2 regions of the Micromonospora sp. NPDC049801 genome follow, and region 2 is predicted to be linked to the other one. Evidence: predicted binding sites of a transcription regulator. Region 2 holds the regulator's gene; the other holds the start of a gene.
The links. The regulator HrcA, encoded in region 2, represses chaperone genes, less so after heat shock. The targets are predictions, from matches to a motif close to GGTTNGCACNCTCNNNNNGAGNGTGCNAACC.

Region 1 (7,649 bases), on a different contig from region 2:
GAGTCCTCGGCCAAGTCGGTCTGCCGCGCCTGCCCGGTCCGCGCCGAGTGCGCCGCACACGCGCTGTCGGTCCGCGAGCCGTACGGCGTGTGGGGCGGCTTCAGCGAGTCGGAGCGGCTGCGCCTGCTCGCCGTCGGCTGGGAGGACCTGGCGGACCGCCGGCAGATCCGGGTCGACGTGGCCCGCCTGGAGGCGCGCCTGGGTCGCCCGCACAAGTCGACGGTCCCCGCCCAGCGCAACGTCGCCTGACCCCACACACCACCCCGACACCGCGAACCGCGCCCCCGCCCAGCGGGAGCGCGGTTCCCGCGTACCCACCCCACCCAACCCCGACCCCGGTGATCATGAAGTTGTTGCCCCCGACACGCCGTCAGGGTGGCAACAACCTCATGATCACCGGGCCGAGGGGTGGGGGTGGGTGGGGTTAGTGGACGTTTACCGGGACGGTGTGCCAGCCGGTGGCGCCGTCGGGGGCGACGCTCTGGGTGCGCTCGGTCTGGGTCTCGCCGGTCGCGTCCGTGGCCCGGACCTGAAGGCGGTGCTCGCCCGGCGTGGCGTCCCAGCGCCAGGACCACTGGACCCAGGTGTCCACCGACACCGTCGGGGCCAGCGCCGCCTCCTGCCAGGGGCCGTCGTCGACGCGTACCTCGACCCGGCTGATGCCCCGGTGCTGCGCCCAGGCCACGCCGGCCACCGTCACCGGGCCGGCGGTCAGCTTGTTGCGCCGTCGTGGCGCGTCGATCCGCGACTGGGTCTTGATCGGCCCCTGGGCCGACCAACCGCGTGGCACCCAGTACGCGTCGAAGTCGGCGAAGCGCGTCAACTCCAGCTCGGTCACCCACTTGCAGGCCGACACGTAGCCGTAGAGACCGGGCACCACCATCCGCACCGGGAAGCCGTGCTGGACCGGCAGCGGTTCGCCGTTCATGCCGATCGCCAGCAGCGCGTCCCGCCCGTCGCGCAGGGCGGCGGTGGGGGTGCCGCAGGTCCAGCCGTCGACCGACCGGCCGACGACCTGGTCGGCGTCCTCGTCCGGCTGGGCCTCGTCCAGCAGTTCCCGCAGCGGTACGCCGAGCCAGCGCGCGTTGCCGATCAGGTCCCCGCCGACCTCGTTGGAGACGCAGGCCAGCGTGACGTACCGCTCGACCAGCGGCCGGGCCAGCAGGTCCGCGTAGCTGTAGGTGCGCTCGGTACCCACCCGGCCGTGAATGCGCAGCCGCCAGGTGTCCGGGTTCACCTGCGGCACCACCAGGGCGGTGTCGATCCGGTAGAACCCGGAGTTCGGGGTGACGTACGGCGCGAGCTGAGCCAGGGACAGGTCCGCTCCCGCGGGCCCGGCCGGCGCGGGGACGGCCGGGGCGGGGAGCCGGATCGCGTCCCGGGCGGCCGAGACGCCCCGCCGCCCGGCCAGCCAACGGCCGCCGAGACCGGCCACGGCCGCCGTACCGAGCAGCACTCCGGTGCCGGTGAGGAACCGTCGGCGCGACTCCGGGTCGACACCCTCGACCGGCGCGGCCGGCGTCACCGGCGTGGGTGGGTCCCACGGCCAGGGTTCCAGCTCGAACGGGCCGGCGATGAACAGCCAGAGCACCAGGGCGCCGAGCCCGCCGCCGACCAGCGACGGCAGCGCGTCGAAGACGTCCGCGCCGGGGCGGGTCAGCGCGGCGGCCACACCGACGGCGCCGAACGCCGCGATACCGGCCAGGCCCAGGGCCAGCCGCCGGATCGCCAGCATTCCGAACAGGGCCGCGAACCCACCCAGCAGCAGGGCCGTTCCGGTCAGCAGGGCGATCTTGTCGGCGGTGCCGAAGACGTCGATGGCGAACTGCTTGAGCGGCTCGGGAACGGCGTCGACGACCACCCCGCCGACCGCGACCAGTGGCGCCGACCGGGGGCCGGTCAGCACCGCCACCGGCTCCGCGGTGCCGATCGCGACGGCGGCGGCGGTGACTCCGGCCAGCGCGGCGTACCGCCGCGACGTCGTGCTCATCGGCCCAGTGTGCGCGATCATCTCGGCCGATCGCCAACGACGTCATCGCTTGGTAATGCTCGCCCGGACGAAACCGGGGCACACCGCCGTACGGCGGTGTGCCCCGGAACGGGTGTCGCTACCGGGTCAGAAGCCCGGGCCGTGCTGGTGGCCGTGGCCGTGGCCGTGCCCGCCACCGGCGGCGGCCGGCTCGGGCTGCTCCGGCTTCTCCACCACGAGGCTCTCCGTGGTGAGTAGCAGGCCGGCGATCGACGCGGCGTTGGTGACGGCGTTGCGGGTCACCTTCACCGGGTCGATGATGCCGGACTTGACCAGGTCGCCGTACTCGCCGGTGGCCGCGTCGAGGCCGTTGCCCCACTGCATGCCGGCGACCTTCTGGGTCACGACGTAGCCGTCGTGGCCGGCGTTCTGCGCGATCCAGCGCAGCGGCTCGACCAGCGCCTTGCGCACGATCGAGACGCCGACCTTCTCCTCGCCGGTGAAGCCCAGGTCGTCGTCGAGCACGGGGAGGATCTGCACCAGGGCGGCGCCGCCGCCGGGCACGGTGCCCTCCTCGACCGCGGCCTTGGTCGCCGCGATGGCGTCCTCGATGCGGTGCTTGCGCTCCTTCATCTCGACCTCGGTCGCCGCACCCACCTTGATCACGGCGATGCCGCCGGAGAGCTTGGCCAGCCGCTCGGCCAGCTTCTCCCGGTCCCAGTCGGAGTCGGAGGCCTCGATCTCCTTGCGGATCTGGGCCACCCGGTCGTCGACCTCGGTCTTCTGGCCGCCGCCGTCGACGATCGTGGTGTTCTCCTTGTCGACCACGACGCGCCGGGCGGTGCCGAGCACCTCCAGGCCGACCTGGTCGAGCTTGTAGCCCAGCTCCGGGGCGACCAGCTCGGCGCCCGTGGAGATCGCGATGTCCTGGAGCATGGCCTTGCGCCGGTCGCCGAAGCCCGGGGCCTTGACCGCGCAGACCTTGAGGGTCTTGCGCAGCGAGTTGACCACCAGGGTGGAGAGCGCCTGGCCGTCCACGTCCTCGGCGATGATCAGCAGGGGCTTGCTGTTCTGCAGGACCTTCTCCAGCAGCGGCAGCAGCTCCTCGATCGCCGAGATCTTCTGGGTGGTGACCAGGATGTACGCGTCCTCGAGGACGGACTCCTGACCCTCCAGGTCGGTGACGAAGTTCGGCGAGATGAAGCCCTTGTCGAACTGGAGACCCTCGGTCACGTCCAGCTCGGTGGTGAGCATCGAGCCCTCCTCGACGGTGATGACACCGTCGCGGCCGACCCGCTCCATCGCCTCGGCGATCAGCTCGCCGATGGTGGCGTCCTGCGCGGAGATCGTCGCCACGTTCGCGATCGACTCCTTGCCGGCGACCTCGACGGCCTTGCCGAGCAGCGCCTCGGAGACCTTGGCGGCCGCCGCGTCGATGCCCCGCTTGAGGCCGGCCGGGTTGGTCCCGGCGGTCACGTTGCGCAGGCCCTCACGGACCATCGCCTGCGCCAGCACGGTCGCGGTGGTGGTCCCGTCGCCGGCGACGTCGTTGGTCTTGGTCGCCACCTCCTTGACCAGCTGCGCGCCGAGGTTCTCGTAGGGGTTGGTGAGCTCGATCTCCTTCGCGATGGTCACGCCATCGTTGGTGATCGTCGGCGCACCGAACTTCTTGTCCAGGACGACGTTGCGCCCGCGCGGGCCGAGGGTGACCTTGACCGCGTCAGCGAGGGCGTTGACACCGTGCTCCAGCAGGTGTCGGGCGTCGTCCGAGAAGCTGAGGATCTTCGCCATGAATGTCCCTTCGAAGCGCCGCTGCCCCGGCCCGGCGAGCCGGACCGGGGCAGCGACACTGATCGGTTGCTTACTTCTCGATGACCGCGAGGACGTCGCGGGCGGAGAGCACCAGGTACTCCTCGCCGGCGTACTTGACCTCGGTGCCGCCGTACTTCGAGTAGAGGACGGTGTCGCCGACCTGCACGTCAACCGGAACCCGGTTGCCGTTGTCGTCGACGCGCCCCGGACCGACAGCGAGGACGGTGCCCTCCTGCGGCTTCTCCTTGGCGGTGTCGGGGATCACGATGCCCGACGCCGTGGTGGTCTCAGCCTCGTTCGCCTGGACCACGATGCGGTCCTCGAGCGGCTTGATCGCAACCTTGGTCGCGGTAGTCACGGGCATACCCTCCTGGGGTACTGGTTTCGTTGCCGGCCAGCGGGGCTGACCAGCGTCAATCTGCCTCATGCCACCGGGCGGGGCCGTCGTCGCGGGTGCCGGTCCGCCTGGCGTGCGCACCCGGGTCGCGAGACCCGGAAGCTGGCACCCTCAGGGTGAGAGTGCTAATCGCAGGTTATTCCGTGGCTAGCACTCCGTCAAGGAGAGTGCCAGCGCGTCGCGCCCCGCCAGCGGTATTTTCCCCTCGGTCGGGAGAATGGGCAGGTGGATCTCGATCAGTTGGCGGCACTGCGTACCCCCGAGGGGTCGGCCGCCCTCACGGCGGCGGCCGAGCTGGCCGGCGGCGATCCACTGGCCGCGGCGTCGGCGCTCCGCGCGGCCGGGGTGCCGCCGACGCTGGCGGCGGCGGCCCTCACCCAGGCCGAGCTGCGCCACCGGGCGGTGGGCAAGTTCGGCCCGGCCGCCGCCGGGATGTTCCTCACCCGCCCCGGCCTGGAACAGGCCACCCGCCGGGTGGTCGCCGACCGGCGGGCCGCCCGGCTGCGCGCGGCCGGCGTGCGCACCCTGGCCGATCTCGGGTGCGGCCTCGGCGCGGACGCGCTGGCCGCCGCCCGTGCCGGCATCCGGGTGTACGGGGTCGAGGCCGACCCGGTGACCGCGGCGATGGCCGCCGCCAACGCCGCCGCCGCCGGGCTGGCCGACCTGTTCACGGTCGAGTGCGGCGACGCGACCGCGTTCGACGTGTCGCGGGTGGACGGCGTCTTCTGCGACCCGGCCCGACGGGCCACCGGCACCGGCCGACGGATCTTCGACCCGCGCGCCTACTCGCCGCCCTGGGACTTCGTCACCGGCCTCGCCGAGCGGGTGCCCCGCACGGTGGTGAAGGTGGCGCCGGGCCTGGATCACGCGCTCATCCCGGCCGGCGCGGAGGCGGAGTGGGTCGGCGTGGACGGCGACCTGGTCGAGGCGGCGCTCTGGTGCGGCGAACTGGCCGAGGTGCCCCGCCGCGCCAGCGTGTACCGGAGGGAGATCCACCAGCTCACCGGCTCGGGCGACACGGAGGCGCCGGTCGGACCCCCGCGCCGCTACCTGTACGACCCGGACCCGGCGGTGGTCCGGGCGCACCTCGTCGCCGAGCTGGCCGCGGAGCTGGACGCCACCCTTGCCGACCCGAGCATCGCGTACCTCTACGCCGACCAGCCGACCCGCACCCCGTACGCGCGCTGTCTGGAGATCACCGACGTGCTGCCGTTCTCGCTCAAGCGCCTGCGGGCATTGCTGCGCGAGCGTCGGGTGGGTCGGGTGGAGATCCTCAAGCGGGGTTCGGCGCTGACGCCGGAGCAGTTGCGGCGGGACCTGCGCCTGGCCGGCGACCAGGCGGCGAGCCTGGTGCTGACCCGGGTCGCCGGAGCGCCGACCGTGCTGATCGGCCGGCCGGTGGATTAGGTTCGGGGCGTGGCGGGACAGGGCACTCCGGCAACGGCACTACTGGCCAAGCGCGGGATCGCGCACCGCACCCACCCGTACCGGGTGGCACCCGACGCTCCGAACTACGGCGCCCTGGTGGCGGCGGCCCTCGGCGTGGCGCCGGAGCGGGTGTTCAAGTCGCTGGTGACCGAGGTGGACGGCGTCCTCACCGTGGCGGTCGTACCGGTGACCGGTGAGCTGGACCTCAAGGCGCTCGCGGCGGCGGTCGGCGGCAAGCGGGCGGCGCTCGCCGAGCGGACGGTCGCCGAGCGGGCCACCGGCTACGTGCGAGGCGGGATCAGCCCACTCGGGCAGCGTCGACGACTGCCCACCGTGCTCGACGACTCCGCGCTGAACCTGCCGACGATCTACGTCTCCGCTGGTCGGCGCGGGCTGCAACTCGAACTGGCGGCGGTGGACCTGGTGGCGCTCACCGGGGCCCACAGCGCGCCGTTGCAGGCGCGCTGACCTGTCGTTACATCGCCCTTTTCGGGGGATGTTCGGCGAGTAACAGTCGCGTTGCTGAATTGTTATCGCTTCCAACAAACTTGGGACCTGCGTGGTCTTGTGGTGCCAGTGTGACGCGGAATACGTTGCCGGACACAACAAAACAACACCTCCCCCACCTCCGAAAGGACCCTGCACATGCGTAAGGGGATCCTCACCATCGCCGCCGTGGGCCTGCTCGCGACCGGCGGTTTGACCGCCTGCGGCGACGACTCCGGCAACGGCTCGGCCGACTCCAAGAAGACTCCCAAGATCGGCGTGATCCTTCCGGACAGCAAGTCCTCCCCCCGCTGGGAGACGGCGGACCGTCGCTTCCTGGAGGAGGCGTTCAAGGCCGCCGGCGTCCAGTCCGACATCCAGAACGCCCAGAACGACAAGGCCGCCTTCCAGACGATCGCCGACCAGATGATCACCGGCGGCGTCACCGCCCTGATGATCGTCAACCTGGACTCCGGCACCGGCAAGGCCGTGCTCGACAAGGCCAAGTCGCAGGGCGTCGCCACCATCGACTACGACCGGCTCACCCTGGGCGGCTCGGCCCAGTACTACGTCAGCTTCGACAACGAGGTCGTCGGCAAGCTCCAGGGCGAGGGCCTGTCGAAGTGCCTGACCGAGAAGGGCGCCAAGAACCCTGTCGTGTCGTACCTGAACGGCTCGCCCACCGACAACAACGCCACCCTGTTCAAGGCCGGCTACGACTCGGTGCTCAAGCCGAAGTTCGACTCCAAGGAATACACCAAGGGCCCGGACGACGCCGTGCCGGGCTGGGACGGCCCTACCGCCGCGACCATCTTCGAGCAGCAGCTCACCGCGACCAAGGGCAAGATCGACGGCGTGCTGGCCGCCAACGACACTCTCGGCAACGCCGCCATCTCGATCCTGAAGAAGAACAAGATCAACGGCAAGGTGCCGGTGACCGGGCAGGACGCCAGCGTGGAGGGCCTGCAGAACATCCTCGCCGGTGACCAGTGCATGACCGTCTACAAGGCAGTCCGGGAAGAGGCCAAGGCCGCCGCGGACCTGGCCATCGCGCTGGCCAAGGGCGAGAAGAAGGACACCGGCCAGTCGGTGAAGGACGGTGACCGCGACGTCCCCTCGGTGCTGCTCACCCCGAAGGCCATCTACAAGGACAACGTCAAGGACGTCATCGCCGACGGCTACGCGACCAAGGAGCAGGTCTGCACCGCGGCGTACGCCAAGTTCTGCGCCGAAGCCGGCATCAGCTGACCGACGCCGCAGTACCCGCCGGGACGACCATCGCCGCCCGGCACGGGAGCACCCTCCCGTGCCGGGCGGCGCCCGCCGGACGGGCCCCGACCCTCCCTTAAGAAGGAGACCCCGTGTCCGCGACTCCCCTGCTGGAACTCCGCGGGATCGACAAGAGCTTCGGTCCCGTCCAGGTGCTCCGCGACGTCGCCCTGAGCGTCCACCCGGGCGAAGTGACCGCACTTGTCGGCGACAACGGCGCCGGCAAGTCGACCCTGGTGAAGTGCATCAGCGGCATCTACCCCACCGACGCCGGTGAGGTCCTGTTCA
Region 2 (7,649 bases):
AGGTCCGCGCCGGAGCAGAAGACCGGCCCGGTGTGGTCGAGCACGATCACCCGGACTGCGTCGTCGGCCACCGCGTCCGTCAGCCCCGCCAGCAACTGGGTCATCAGGGCGGTGGAGAGCGCGTTGCGGTTGTGCGGGCTGTCCAGGGTGAGGGTGGTCACCCCACGGGCCGTGGCGACCCGCACGAGCACGTCGGGAGAGGTCATGCCGGGCACACTAGTGGCCATGCCCGGCGTCCTTCCAGATGGTGAGACCGTCCCCGGCGACGGATCGTTGCCCGCCACCGCCACCACGGCGGTCGGCGCGCGCGGCTTCGGCGTGTACGTCCACGTCCCGTTCTGCGCCAGTCGCTGCGGCTACTGCGACTTCAACACGTACACGGCCGCCGAGCTGGGTGGGGGCGCGAGCCGCGAGGCGTACGCCGACACCGTGCTGGCCGAGCTGGCGCTCGCCGCCCGGGTGCTCGGCGACAACCCGCCACCCCGCGTCGACACCGTCTTCGTCGGTGGCGGCACGCCCACCCTGCTCCCCGCCGACGACCTGGCCCGCATCCTCGAGGGCATCGACCGCACCTGGGGGCTCGCCGCCGACGCCGAGGTGACCACCGAGGCGAATCCGGAGTCGGTCACACCGGAGTCGCTGAAGCTGCTGCGCACGGCCGGCTACACCCGGATCTCGCTGGGCATGCAGTCCGCGTCGCCCGGTGTGCTGGCGATCCTGGACCGTAAACACAGCGCCGGCCGGGCCACCGCCGCCGCCCGCGAGGCGCGCGAGGCCGGGTTCGACCACGTCAACCTGGACCTGATCTACGGCACGCCGGGGGAACGGGCCGAGGACTTCGCCGGCACGCTGGAGCAGGTCGTCGACGCCGGGGTCGACCACGTCAGCGCGTACGCCCTCATCGTGGAGGACGGCACCCGGCTCGCCGCGCGGATGAAGCGCGGCGAGGTGCCGTACCCCAGTGACGACGTGGCGGCGGACCGCTACCTGGCCGCGGAGGCCGCCCTCGACGCGGCCGGCCTCTCCTGGTACGAGGTGTCCAACTGGGCGCGCGCCGACGAGGCCCGGTGCCGGCACAACCTGCTCTACTGGACCGGCGCCGACTGGTGGGGCCTGGGCCCGGGCGCGCACAGCCACGTCGGCGGGGTGCGCTGGTGGAACGTGAAGCACCCCACCACGTACGCCCAGCGGCTGGCGGCCGGCGCGTCACCCGGCCTGGCCCGCGAGGTGCTGACCACGGACGAGGCGCACATGGAGGACGTGATGCTCCGGCTGCGGCTCGCCAGCGGACTGCCGCTGGGGGTGCTCGACGACGCCGGCCGGGCCGGTGCCGCGCGGGCCCTCGCCGACGGTCTGCTGGACGCCGAGAGGTACGCCGCCGGACGGGCGGTCCTCACCCTGCGCGGCCGGCTGCTCGCCGACGCGGTCGTGCGGGACCTGCTGCCCTGAGCCGGACGCCCGCCCGGCCGGCGGCGGTGTGCCGGACCGGCCGGGGGAGCGGCCGGCCCGGATCACTTGATGAGGTTGGCGGAGAGCGGGTAGCGGTAGAGCTGCCCCTCGTTGGCCTTGATGCCGGCGAGGATGCCGCACACGGCTCCGAGCACGACGGCCGCCACGACGCCGATGAAGCCGATGAAGATGCAGGACAGCACCCAGCCGACCAGGCCGACGATCGACCAGACGAGCTGGAAGTTGAGCGCCGACACGGCGTGCGCCCGGACGGTCGGGGACTGGCTGCCCCGGGCCAGCAACGCCACCAGCGGGGCGATCCAGCCGAGCACGCCCGCGCTGATGATCATCCCGGCCGCGCCGCCGAAGTGGGCGACGAGCGCCCAGGTCTTGTCCTCGTTGTTGGCGTAACCGCCGCCGGGGCCGCCGTACGCGCCGCCGGTCGGATACCCGCCAGTCGTGCCACCCGGCGGGGGGTAACCCCCTGGTGGGGGGTAGCCGCCCGGCGGAGGGTAGCCGCCCGACGGCGGTTGGTCACCGGTGGGCGGCGGATAGCCACCGGCTGGGGGATAGCCGCCCGGGCCGGGCGCCCCGGACAGTGGTGCGGTGGGCGGCTCGGCCGACGAGGACGAGCCGGGGAGATTCGGCTCCGGCGGGTAGTTGCCGGGGTCTCCCGCGCCGGGAGGGCGAGGTGGTTCAGTCATGGTTGTCACGGTAGGTGCCGTGAGCAACGCCGCACCAGAGCGACATCGCCCTGTCGTCCGGGCCGATCGGCCCGCGGGATGTCACGGGCCGTCGTTGATCATCGCGTCGGCGGGCACGCCGACGTAGACTGGCACTCGTTACAGTCGAGTGCCAGGACGGTCCGTCGGCCCGGGTGGGCCGGCGGCCGACGTGCGACAGGAGGTGCGGAGGATGGGTCTGGACGACCGGAAGCTCGCCGTGCTCCGCGCCATCGTCGAGGACTACGTCTCGACCCAGGAGCCGGTCGGCAGCAAGGCGCTGGTCGAGCGGCACCAGCTCGGGGTCTCCCCGGCGACGGTCCGCAACGACATGGCCGTGCTGGAGGAGGAGGGCTACATCCGGCAGCCGCACACCAGCGCCGGCCGGGTGCCCACCGACCGTGGCTACCGGCTCTTCGTCGACCGGCTGTCCCGGGTCAAGCCGCTCAGTCCGGCCGAACGCCGGGCCATCGAGCGCTTCCTCGTCGGGGCCGTCGACCTCGACGACGTGGTCCACCGCACCGTACGGCTGCTCGCCCAGTTGACCCGGCAGGTGGCCGTGGTGCAGTACCCGAGCCTCGCCCGCTCCTCGGTCCGCCACCTGGAGCTGGTGCCGATCTCCACCACCCGGCTGATGCTCGTGATGATCGCGGACACCGGCCGGGTGGAGCAGCGGCTGGTGGAGCTGCCCGGACCGGTGCCCGCCGATGACGTCACCGACCTGCGTCGCCTGGTCAACGAGAAACTCGCCGGTGAGCGCATGTCGGACACCCCACCGCTGGTGCAGGCGCTGGTGGAAGAGGCGCCGGTGCAGCTGCGCCCGGCCATGACCACGCTCTCCACCGTCCTGCTGGAGACGCTCGTCGAGCGGCACGAGGAACGCATCGCCCTGGCCGGCACCGCCAACCTGACCCGGGGTGGTCTGCTCGACTTCCAGGGTTCGCTGCGGCCCATCCTGGAGGCGTTGGAGGAGGAGGTCGTGCTCCTCAAGCTCATCGGCGAGACCGAGCCCAGCACGACCCGGGTGCTGATCGGCGACGAGAACGAGTTCGACAACCTGCGTGCCGCCTCGGTGGTCAGCACCGGGTACGGCCCGGGGGCCACCATCGTGGGCGGCCTGGGAGTGCTGGGGCCGACCCGGATGGACTACCCCGGCAATATCGCCATGGTGCGCGCCGTGGCACGCTACGTGGGCGAGCTGCTGGCCCAGAACTGACCAGTCAGGGCCGACGGCCGGCTGCGGCCGCCGGTCGGCGCAACGCGAGACGAACATGAGGACACGGAACGCAGTGGCCAGGGACTACTACGGCATCCTCGGTGTCAGCCGGGAAGCCTCCGATGACGAGATCAAGCGCGCCTACCGCAAGCTGGCACGCCAGTTCCACCCGGACGTCAATCCGGACCCGGAGGCCCAGGAGAAGTTCAAGGACATCAACGCCGCGTACGAGGTCCTCTCGGACGACCGGAAGCGGCAGATCGTCGACCTGGGTGGCGACCCGCTCGCCCCCGGCGGCGGGGGCGCGGGCGGCCCGGGTGGTCCGGGGGGAGCCGGCCCGTTCGTCGGTTTCCAGGACATCATGGACGCGTTCTTCGGTGGCGCCGCGGGCGGCGCCGGCCGCGGGCCGCGTCCACGGACCCGTCCGGGCGCGGACGCGATCCTGCGCCTCGAACTGGACCTGCACGAGACGGCGTTCGGCGTGGAGGCCCCGATCACCGTGGACACCGCCGTGCTCTGCACCACCTGCTCGGGCGCCGGCACCGCGGCCGGTACCCACCTGGCCACCTGCGAGGCGTGCGCCGGCCGGGGCGAGGTGCAGTCCGTGCAGCGCACCTTCCTCGGCCAGGTGGTCTCGGCCCGGCCGTGCACCGTCTGCCAGGGCTACGGCACCACCATCCCGCACCCCTGCCCGACCTGCGCCGGCGACGGCCGGGTACGCACCCGCCGATCGCTCACCGTCAAGATCCCGGCCGGCGTCGAGGACGGCATGCGGATCCGGCTGGCCCAGCAGGGTGAGGTGGGCCCGGGCGGTGGCACCGCCGGCGACCTCTACGTGGAGATCCACGAGCGTCCGCACGACGTCTACTCCCGCAAGGGTGACGACCTGCACTGCCGCGTCACCGTGCCGATGACCGCCGCCGCGCTGGGCACCCGGCTCACCATCAAGACGCTGGACAGCGAGGAGACCGTCGACGTCAAGGCCGGCACCCAGCCGGCCAGCACGCTGCGACTGCGCGCCCGGGGCGTACCGCACCTGCGCGGCACCGGCCGGGGCGACCTCTACGTGCACCTGGACGTCCGGACGCCCACCAAGCTCGACCCCGACCAGGAGAAGATGCTGCGCGACTTCGCCAAGACCCGGGGCGAGGAGGTCGCCGAGCTGACCAAGCAGGGCGGCTTCTTCTCCCGGATGCGCGACGCGTTCAACGGGCACGCCTGAGGTGTCGGCGCCGCTGTTCCTGGTGGAGGCGCTGCCCACCGGTGACGCGCTGACCCTGGACGGCCCGGAGGGGCACCACGCCGCAACCGTGCAGCGGCTGCGCGTCGGCGAGGAGCTGCTGCTCGCCGACGGTCGGGGCGGCACGGCCGCCGCCGTGGTCACCACCGTCGGCCGGGGCAGCCTGGAGGTCGCGGTCACCTCCCGGGGGTACGCGGACGCGCCCGTACCCCGGATCGTCACCGTGCAGGGCATCGCCAAGGGTGACCGGGGCGAGCTGGCCGTGCAGGCGATGACCGAGGTCGGGGTGGACGAGATCGTGCCCTGGGCGGCGTCGCGCTCGGTGGCCCAGTGGCGCGGCGACCGGGGCGTACGCGCACGCGAGAAATGGGTGGCCACCGCCCGCGAGGCGGCGAAACAGGCCCGCCGGCCCTGGCTGCCCGTCGTGGCCGGCGCGCCGGACGAGTCCACCGCCACGGTCGCCCGCCGGATCGCCGGCGCCGCCGCCGGGTTCGTCCTGCACGAGGAAGCCGACGAGCCGCTGACCGGCGTCGACCTGCCGTCGGCCGGGGAGATCGTCCTGGTGGTCGGCCCCGAGGGCGGCATCGACCGGGCCGAACTGACGGCCTTCCGTGAGGCCGGTGGCCGGCCGGTACGCCTCGGGCCGGAGGTGCTGCGTACCTCCACGGCCGGCGTGGCCGCGCTCAGCGTGCTCGCCACCCGCCTCGGCCGCTGGTAGTCGCCCACCCCCGACTCGCCGCCACCCTGCCGCCGCTGGCTTCGGCCGCCACCCTGCCGCCGCTGGCTTCGGCCGCCAGCCTGGGCCCGCGTTCGCTTCGGCCGCTGGTGCCTGCGGCTCGCGGGCCGGTGATGCGGGCGGATCGGAGCCGCTCACTCCTGTGAGCGTGATGCCTGTCAGTCATCAAGATGACTGACAGGCATCACGCTCACAGTGGTGTCGGCCGTCCGCCCGCAGGAGGCGCAGCGCACCGCCGGTCGGTCGGCGAACGCCGCGCCGAGCGTGAATCGCGAGGTCAGCTGCGTAGGTACGAAGCGCCGTTGAGGTCGACGATCGTGCCGGAGGCCCACTCGGCCTCGGGCGAGGCCAGCCAGTGCACCGCTGCCGCGATCTCCTCCGGCCGGGCCACCCGGTCGAACGGGCTCTGCGCCCGGATCGCCGCGCCCCGCTCGCCGCGCAGGTGCTCGGTCGTCATGTCGGTCGCCACGAAACCCGGCGCCACCGTGGCGACCGTGATGCCGTACGGCGCGAGCGCCACGGCGAGGGACTGACCGAGCGCGTTCAGCCCCGCCTTGCTGGCGCCGTACGCCGGCTGCTCCGGCTCGCCCCGGAACGCGCCCCGGGAGGACACGTTGACGATCCGGCCACCCCGCTGGCGCAGGTGCTGGGCGGCGCACCAGATCACGTTCCCCGCACCGGTCAGGTTGGTCTCCAGCACCTGCCGCCAGCGCGCCTGCCACTCCTCGTACGAGGTGCCGAAGACCGGGTGCGGGACGTCCCGGTCGCCGTACGTGCCGGCGTTGTTGACCAGCACTTCCAGGCCACCGAGCTGATCGGCGGCCCGGTCGACCATGGTGCGGACCGCGGCCGGGTCGGTGAGGTCGGCGCGGACCACCACGTGCCCCGACCCGGGCAGCCCGGCGCGAAGTTCCTCGGCCGCCTCGGCGGAGTCGCGGTGGTGGATAGCCACCCGGTCCCCACTGGCGGCGAACGCCTCCACCACCGCCCGGCCGATGCCGCGCGAGGACCCCGTCACCAGAACCGCCCGATCCGTCATGCCGGCCATCCTGCCTGAGCACCCCCAGTTGTAAGGAAGGGCCCCTTCCTATACCTCAGGCGTTAGCAAGGTGCCCTTCCTTACACTGCCCCGATGGGATCCGACTGCCTGTTCTGCCGCATCGTCGCCGGGGAGATCCCGGCCACCGTCGTCCGCGAGACCGACACCACGCTCGCCTTCCGCGACATTGGCCCGAAGGCCCCCGTGCACGTCCTGGTCATTCCGAAGGAGCACTACGCCGACGTCGCCACCCTCGCCGAGGGTGACCCGGCGCTGGCCGGGGCGGTGCTGGCCACGGCTGCCGCGGTCGCCGAGGACGAGGGGCTGCTCGGCGACGGGTTCCGGCTGATGTTCAACACCGGGGCGTACGGCGGGCAGGAGGTGTTCCACGTGCATGCCCACCTGCTCGGCGGCGCGCCACTGGGCCCGATGCTCGCCCGAGACCTGACCTGACGGCCGGCCCGACGCTCTGCCAGGATCGGCGCATGGCCAACGTCTGGTCCGGTGTGACGATTGATTGCCTCGACCCCGAGCGGGTAGCCCGATTCTGGAGCGGTCTGCTCGGTCGCGAGCCCGGTCCGTCGCAGCAGGGTTGGGTCTACCTCGGTGAACGTGGTGAACCTCAGCCACGGTTGGTGTTCCAGCCGGTGTCGGAAGCCAGGACCGGCAAGGTACGGATTCACCTCGACATCTCCGTTGACCGGATCGACGAGGCCATGGCCCTGGTCATCGATCTCGGTGGTCGGTACACCGGCGAGCGGCACGACTACGACGAGGGCGTGGTTGTCGTTATGGCCGACCCGGAGGACCACGAATTCTGCCTGGTCCAGTACTACCGCTGACGGCCCGTTACACCCTGTTGACGCTTCGGTATCCGAAGCAGTAACGTCCGAGCCGACCGATTCGATTTTCGAAGCACTCGGGGGGGGCTCGTGAGGGGATTGCGCACCGCCCTGTGCGAACGGCTGGGCATCGGGGGCTGCCGATCATCCAGGCGCCGGTGGGTTCGGCTGCGGGACCGGACCTGGCCGCAGCCGTATCCGAGGCCGGTGGCCTCGGCATGTTGGCCTTGACCTGGCAGAGTCCCGAAGAGGCACGGCGCACCATCCGGCGAACTCGCCAACTCACCACGAGGCCGTTCGGCGCGAACCTGGTTCTCGATTTTCCGGTGGACGACCTACTGACGGTGTGCCTGGAAGAGGGAGTGCCGACCATCTCCACCTTCTGGGGAGACCCGTCGCCGGCGA

Region 1: a site for HrcA is predicted at 4,279-4,309, ahead of groES (co-chaperone GroES). Genes of this name have one in related genera too.

Annotation. Positions count from the first base shown of each region.
Region 1 is NZ_JBFAMS010000007.1:246,502-254,150, forward strand. It holds gene AB0I89_RS15670 (WhiB family transcriptional regulator) at 1-249, shown strand, start outside; gene AB0I89_RS15675 (molybdopterin-dependent oxidoreductase) at 425-1,990, opposite strand; gene groL (chaperonin GroEL) at 2,117-3,760, opposite strand; gene groES (co-chaperone GroES) at 3,831-4,145, opposite strand; gene AB0I89_RS15690 (methyltransferase domain-containing protein) at 4,404-5,585, shown strand; gene ybaK (Cys-tRNA(Pro) deacylase) at 5,595-6,074, shown strand; gene AB0I89_RS15700 (substrate-binding domain-containing protein) at 6,252-7,340, shown strand; gene AB0I89_RS15705 (ATP-binding cassette domain-containing protein) at 7,454-7,649, shown strand, end outside.
Region 2 is NZ_JBFAMS010000020.1:13,699-21,347, forward strand. It holds gene AB0I89_RS28925 (enoyl-CoA hydratase-related protein) at 1-206, opposite strand, end outside; gene hemW (radical SAM family heme chaperone HemW) at 226-1,449, shown strand; gene AB0I89_RS28935 (DUF4870 domain-containing protein) at 1,512-2,153, opposite strand; gene hrcA (heat-inducible transcriptional repressor HrcA) at 2,365-3,387, shown strand; gene dnaJ (molecular chaperone DnaJ) at 3,461-4,609, shown strand; gene AB0I89_RS28950 (16S rRNA (uracil(1498)-N(3))-methyltransferase) at 4,611-5,345, shown strand; gene AB0I89_RS28955 (SDR family oxidoreductase) at 5,641-6,402, opposite strand; gene AB0I89_RS28960 (histidine triad nucleotide-binding protein) at 6,496-6,855, shown strand; gene AB0I89_RS28965 (VOC family protein) at 6,888-7,244, shown strand; gene AB0I89_RS28970 (nitronate monooxygenase) at 7,403-7,649, shown strand, end outside.